Regions from separate parts of the Microbacterium sp. PAMC22086 genome, predicted to be linked through region 2. Evidence: predicted binding sites of a transcription regulator. Region 2 holds the regulator's gene; the other holds the start of a gene.
The links. Region 2 encodes LexA, which represses DNA repair genes until DNA is damaged. Its sites were predicted from a motif close to TCGAACANNTGTTCGA; they were not measured.
Positions count from the first base shown of each region.

Region 1: a site for LexA is predicted at 1,243-1,258, ahead of recA (recombinase RecA). Genes of this name have one in related genera too.

Region 1 is NZ_CP080380.1:2,118,272-2,121,679, forward strand. It holds gene pgsA (CDP-diacylglycerol--glycerol-3-phosphate 3-phosphatidyltransferase) at 1-11, shown strand, start outside; gene KY497_RS10555 (CinA family protein) at 8-493, shown strand; gene KY497_RS10560 (helix-turn-helix domain-containing protein) at 635-943, shown strand; gene KY497_RS10565 (DUF3046 domain-containing protein) at 962-1,186, shown strand; gene recA (recombinase RecA) at 1,456-2,502, shown strand; gene KY497_RS16730 (regulatory protein RecX) at 2,898-3,371, shown strand.
Region 2 is NZ_CP080380.1:2,977,884-2,981,291, reverse strand. It holds gene KY497_RS14795 (prolyl oligopeptidase family serine peptidase) at 1-1,152, opposite strand, end outside; gene lexA (transcriptional repressor LexA) at 1,275-1,961, opposite strand; gene KY497_RS14785 (LysM peptidoglycan-binding domain-containing protein) at 2,251-2,619, shown strand; gene KY497_RS14780 (histidinol-phosphate transaminase) at 2,686-3,408, shown strand, end outside.

The DNA.
Region 1 (3,408 bases), 860 kb from region 2:
GGAAGCCATGAGCGAAGAGAGCGCCGCGGTCCTCGCAGCGCTGGGTCGGCGCGGGTGGACGCTCGGGATCGCCGAATCGCTGACAGGTGGCGCTCTGTGCGCGGATGTCGTCGCCATCCCCGGCGCATCCGCGGTGCTTCTCGGGGGCGTCGTGGCCTACGCGACGCCGGTGAAGGCGACCGTGCTGGGAGTGGACGCGGCTCTTCTGGCCGCACACGGACCGGTGCACCCGCAGGTCGCTCTGCAGATGGCCGACGGCGTCAGAGACGTGGTCGGTGTCGGGGGCGCGCCAGCCGATGTAGGCGTGTCGACGACGGGGATCGCCGGCCCGGACTCCCCGGACGGCCAGCCGGTCGGCACTGTGCACATCGGAGTCGTGACCCCTGTGGCGTCGCGGACCACGGCCTTCCACTTCAGCGGGGACCGCGACGCGATCCGGGCGCAGGCCGTGGCGGCAGCACTCCGAGAGGTGCTTGCGGTGGTGGCGGAATAGTGACGCCCTCGGCCTGGTTATCTCTCTTGTGCTCACACTAAAACCACAGAGTGCAGGGGTAGATTCTGTGCAGGCCAGGGGTACTAGACTGGCTGTCTCATCGGGGGAAACCTCGAACGATCACATGGGGAGGAGGTTCCGATGATTCTTGTTCGACAGGAAATCGGCGATGTGCTGAGGGACTTCCGCCTGCAGAAGGGGCGCACGCTCCGGCAGGTCGCAAGCAAGGCATCGGTTGCCCTCGGCTACCTCAGTGAGGTCGAGCGCGGGCAGAAGGAGGCGTCGAGCGAGATCCTCGCATCCGTCGCCGATGCGCTCGACGTTCCCATCTCGACGATCATGCGCGAGGTCGGAGATCGCATCTCCGTGCTCGAGGGCATCCAGGTGTTCCCGGATGTCGTTCCGGACGACCTCGTGGCCTCGATCGAACCCCAGCTCTCGCTGCACTGAACCACGGTCAGACCAACGATGCGTCGTAGCGAGTTCCTCCGCGCCGTCGAGACAGAGTTCCAGGCGCGTGCCTCCTCTCTGGTGAACGACCTCGGTCTCAGCGCCGTCGGCGGCCGTACGGCTGTGGAAGCGCTGGCCGACGGCACTCCACCGCGCGAGATCTGGTTGGCGCTGTGCGCCGAGATGGATGTGCCGGAGAACAGGCGGCATGGCGTCGGCAGGCAAGAGCCGCGCGGGCGCTGATCCGTCCCTCGATGTCCGATGCCTACGGGACACGCGATGAGATCCACGGCGTGTCGTCGAAGATCTGTTCGAAGCGGACGTAGTCTTCTGCACAAGTGGTTCAGGGAATCTGTTCTCCACGGTATGTGAGCTCGCGGCGTCGATGTCGGTGGCCTCTCCTACGGTGGAAAGCGAGCCGAAGAGCCATTACGCCTTGTCGGAGAGTTTCTCCCAACCGGGAGAGCCGCGACAGCCTACAGGCGGCATCACGCGCGCAGAAGGAGCACATCATGCCATCACCCGCCGACCGCGAGAAGTCCCTCGAGACCGCCCTCGCCCAGATCGACCGCCAGTTCGGAAAGGGCTCGGTCATGCGGCTGGGCAGCGATGAGCGTGCCCCCGTGGCTGTCATCCCCACCGGCTCCATCGCCCTCGACGTCGCCCTCGGCGTCGGAGGTCTCCCGCGTGGTCGAATCGTCGAGATCTACGGACCGGAGTCCTCGGGTAAGACGACTCTCACCCTGCACGCGATCGCGAACGCTCAGCGCGCCGGCGGCATCGCCGCCTTCATCGACGCCGAGCACGCGCTCGACCCGGATTACGCCGCGAAGCTCGGTGTCGACATCGACGCACTTCTGGTCTCCCAGCCCGACACCGGTGAGCAGGCGCTCGAGATCGCCGACATGCTCGTGCGCTCGGGGGCCATCGACCTCATCGTCATCGACTCCGTGGCCGCGCTCGTCCCTCGCGCCGAGATCGAGGGTGAGATGGGCGACTCGCACGTGGGTCTGCAGGCGCGACTCATGTCACAGGCGCTGCGTAAGCTCACGGGTGGTCTGAACCAGACCAACACCACGATGATCTTCATCAACCAGCTTCGCGAGAAGATCGGTGTGTTCTTCGGCTCGCCCGAGACCACCGCCGGTGGTAAGGCGCTGAAGTTCTACGCCTCGGTCCGCATGGACATCCGTCGTATCGAGACGTTGAAGGATGGCACCGACGCCGTCGGAAACCGCACCAGGGTGAAGGTGGTGAAGAACAAGATGGCACCGCCCTTCAAGCAGGCCGAGTTCGACATCCTCTACGGCGTCGGCATCTCCCGCGAAGGCAGCCTGATCGACTTCGGTGTCGAGCACGCCATCGTGAAGAAGTCGGGCTCGTGGTACACCTACGACGGAGATCAGCTGGGCCAGGGCAAGGAGAACGCGCGAACGTTCCTGCTCAACAACCCCGACATCGCGCTGGCCATCGAGACGCAGATCAAGCAGAAGCTCGGCATCGGCGGCGCGGCTGTGCCGGCGGCTGCAGACGAGCTCGCCGAGCGTCGTCCGGCCTGATGAACGACACTCGTGGGGGCGATCCGGATCGGGTCGCCCCCATCATCCCTCTCTTCGGCGGTGCATCGAAGAAGCCTGCCTCGACGCGACCGGCTCAGAACCCGGAGCGTGGCCAGGAGGCGGAAGAACCTTCGTCACGTACCGGCGATGCGGCCGTATGGCGTACGACCTGGGACGCGCCGCCCGCGGGGGTTTCCCGTATCGACGAGAGCGACGCAGGCACACCCAGCGATCGGCACCCCGCACGAGGAGTCAGGGGCAGCTCTGCCACAGCGTCTCGCTCGGCAGGTTCCGCTCCTCGTCTCCGTGCGCTCGGCGACGAGCCGAGAGACGGCATCGACAGCGGAGAGACGGCGTCGCTCGACGAGATCCGAGTCTCTGCAGAAGAGTCGCTCGTGCGCAAGCTGCGGGCTCGGTCGTTGTCCATCTCCGAGTCGCGGCAGGTGCTGAGGGGTGTGGGGCTCGACAGCGGCATGATCGACGATGTGATCGACGACTTCTGTCGTCGTGGCTATCTCGATGATTCCGCTCTCGCGGGGGTCCTCGTGACGTCGGGTGTGGAACGGAAGGGCCAGGGAAGAGTGGCCCTGTCGCGCGCGCTCGCCCAGCGGGGCATTCCGCGCGACGTGATCGACGCTGCTCTCGACGAGCTGCCTGACGATGATGACGAACGCGCGCTCGAGTTCGCACGAGGCAAGGCGCGATCGATGGGGCGGCTCGACCATGACACGGCTCTCCGGCGATTGGTGGGCCAGCTCTCCCGTCGCGGCTACAACGGAGCTGTGGCGATGAAGGCCGCGAAGTCCGCGCTGCGGGAGTCCTCCTTCGGCGGTCCGACCTCCGGTGTCCGCTTCGTCGATTCCGACTGAGGTGGCGACACGCCCCTGCTCAGCAGCGGCTCGTACA
Region 2 (3,408 bases):
CGGAGGATAGGCGAAGGCGTGCACCGCGCCGCGGGGACCCTCGATCTCGATCGGGATGGACGCGGGCATCCACTCCGGATCGACCGGCTCGCCGCCGCGCACGGCGATGAACTCGCCGGATTCGATGTCGACGCACCACAGGCCCGCCGTCGCCCGAGAGCCGTTGCCCGAGAGGAGCACCCTGGTGTCGTCGACGGCGTCGATGCTCACGTGGCCGTCACCGGGGAAGTCGATCACGCTCACGCCGCCCTCGGCATCGATCACGACGACCTCGTCGCGGCCGTTCGTGCGGACGGCGACGATGCGGCCGTCGTCGAGCGGCTGGTACCAGCGGTTGCCGAGCACCCACAGCCCGTAGCCGGTATCCGCATCGACAGGAGCGCCAGCAGGGGCGAACGGCCGCGCCGGCCCGGTGGGAGCCACCCCGTCGAGCGTGACACGCTGCAGAGCCCAGCGACCGTCGGGATCGTCGGCGAAGACTAGTTCCGCGTCGCTGAGCCACTCGGGCTGCAGCGCCGCCCGCGAGGGGATCGTGTGCGGCGTCCCGCCGGGGACCTCTGCGACCTGAACGTGCGCGTCCTCCCACGGCATCCGTCCTCGCTCCCAGCCGACCCATGCTGCGCGGGTGCCGTCGGGAGAGAGGGCGGGGTGGGCGAAGAAGCCGTCTCCCTGCACGATCACCCTGATCGCGGACGGGTCTTCGGCGGCGGATCCATCGAGCGGGATCTCGACGACCGAGCGGATGTGCGGCGTGGTCGAGAGGTCTTCGCGCACGGCCAGCAGGCGGCCGTTCTGCACGCGCAGACCGCCGTGCGAGGGGCCCGGGGCGGTGAGGGCGACGGGTTCGGCTCCGACGCTCAGGCGGCGCACCCGCTGGTCTCCTGCGTCGACGAAGAATAGCGTGCCGTGCTCATCGGCCGTCCAGGCGCCTCCGCCGTACTCGTGCACGCGAGAGCGCGCGCTCCAGGGGGCGGGGAGGATCTCGGAGCCGGAAGAACTCCGCACCGTCACGCGTCCCTTCTCGGCGGGTACCGACTCACCCCACCAGATCTCCGCACCGACGAAGCGGGCTCCGTCGATGCGCGGAGAGGAAGCCGCGACGGAGGCCGCGGAGAAGGGCGAGGGCCAGGAACCGTAGGGGGACGACGACATGCTTCGAGCCTAGGCGTCGGACGCCCGTGCGTCAGGACGGGAGCATCGCGGTCTTGATCCGTTGCCCGACGCCACGAAGCCCCTCCCGGTACCCGGGAGGGGCTTCGTCGTGCCGTCTTGTCTCAGACCGCGCGCAGTACCGCGACGATCTTCCCGAGGATCACGGACTCATCGCCGAGGATGGGCTCGAACGCAGAGTTGCGGGGGAGCAGCCAGGTGTGGCCGTCGCGGCGACGCAGCACCTTGACGGTGGCCTCGCCGTCGAGCATCGCTGCCACGATCTCGCCGTTCTCGGCGCTGTTCTGGGAGCGGACGACGACCCAGTCGCCGTCGCAGATGGCGGCATCGATCATCGACTCGCCGGAGACCTTGAGCATGAAGAGGTCGCCCTTGCCCACCAGCTGGCGGGGGAGGGGGAAGATCTCCTCGACCTGCTGGTCGGCGGTGATCGGCACGCCGGCTGCGATGCGCCCGACGAGGGGGACGAGCGCGGCGTCTCCGACCGGGGTCGCCACGTCGGCGGGGCTCTCGGTGCTGGTGCCAGGCAGATCGATGAGCACTTCCATGGCTCTCGTCTTCCCGGGGTCGCGGCGCAGATAGCCGCTGAGCTCGAGCTGTCCGAGCTGGTGGGTGACGCTGGAGAGGGACTTGAGGCCGACGGCGTCGCCGATCTCGCGCATGCTCGGGGGGTAGCCGTGGTGCGCGATCGAGTTCTGGATGACCTCGAGGATCGCCATCTGCTTCGGGCTGAGGCTCTTCCGGCGGCGCGTGCGCGGTGCCTCCGACTCGGGGGCAGAGTTCTCGCTCATGGTGCTCCTTCAGTGCGTGATCCGACGTCCCTCTTCGAATGTCGGAGGCCCGTGGTGGGGTGTCCTTATCGAAACCGTATCCGAGAATCGGGCCGATCTGGAAGATCTGTTCGAGCGTGTCGGCCTAATCGTCGGCGGGGTTTCGAAGAATACTTGACAGATGTTCGAACTCGAAGATATCTTCGGTACGTAGCTTCGCATTCACGGCTCCCGGCCGAGGCGGGAATGCGAACGCTACGCCAACTTCCCCGGTCGCCTCACGGCTCCGGGACAGGCTAAGGAGCACCACATGAGCAGCATCAGCTTCAGCACCGCAGCAGTCATTCCGGCGTCGACCCGTCCTTCGACGCGACTCCGACTGACGACGCGTGGCCGCGCCGTGCTGCTGGCCTTCGCCTCCGTGCCGCTCGCGGTCGGCATCGCGTTCGCCGCACTCAGCGGTGGCAGTGCGATCGCCTCGGGTGCAGACACCGCGGCCGTCAGCGTCGAGACCGTCACGGTCATGCCCGGCGACACGCTCTGGTCGATCGCCACCGGCGTCGCCCCCGACGCCGACCCGCGCGACGTGATCGGTGAGATCAGCCGGATGAACCTGCTGCGTGGTGGCGAGCTCCAGATCGGTCAGACACTGGCCATCCCGGCCCAGTACGTGAACTGATCCTGCCGCAGCGTCGCTGCAGCAACTTTGCGTCATCGACTCGGGGCGCCGCTTAACATGGGAAGGGTGACCCTCTCCCTCAACGATCTCCCGCTACGTGATGATCTTCGCGGACTCACGCCGTACGGCGCTCCGCAGGCGCCCCTTCCGATCGCGCTCAACGTGAACGAGAACACACATCCGATCCCGGGTGAAGTGGCCAGCGACATCCTCGACGACATCGCCGTGGCGATCCGCGACGTCAACCGCTACCCCGACCGGGAGTTCAGCACCCTTCGTGAGTCGTTCGCCGAGTATCTGGGGCACGGGCTCACCCCCGAGCAGATCTGGGCGGGCAACGGGTCCAACGAAGTGCTCCAGCACATCCTCCAGGCGTTCGGCGGGCCGGGGCGCACGGCGTTCGGCTTCGCACCCACGTACTCGATGTACCCGTTGATCGCCCAGGGGACCGGGGCGCGGTGGATCGCCGGCACCAGGCAGCCCGACTACACGATCACGCCGGAGGAGGCCTCCGAGCAGGTGCGGGCCGCCGACCCGGACGTGGTGATTCTCTGCTCGCCCAACAACCCCACCGGCACGCCGCTGGGGCTCGACGTCGTCGAAGCCGTCTACGACGCGGCTCGGGGCATCGTTATCGTCGACGAGGCCTACCAGGAGTTCGCTCCCCGCGACGCGGTGTCCGCATTGACGCTGCTCGAAGGGCGTCCGCGACTGGCCGTCTCGCGCACGATGAGCAAGGCGTTCGCGTTCGCGGGCGCTCGCGTCGGCTATCTCGCGGCGGATCCGGCC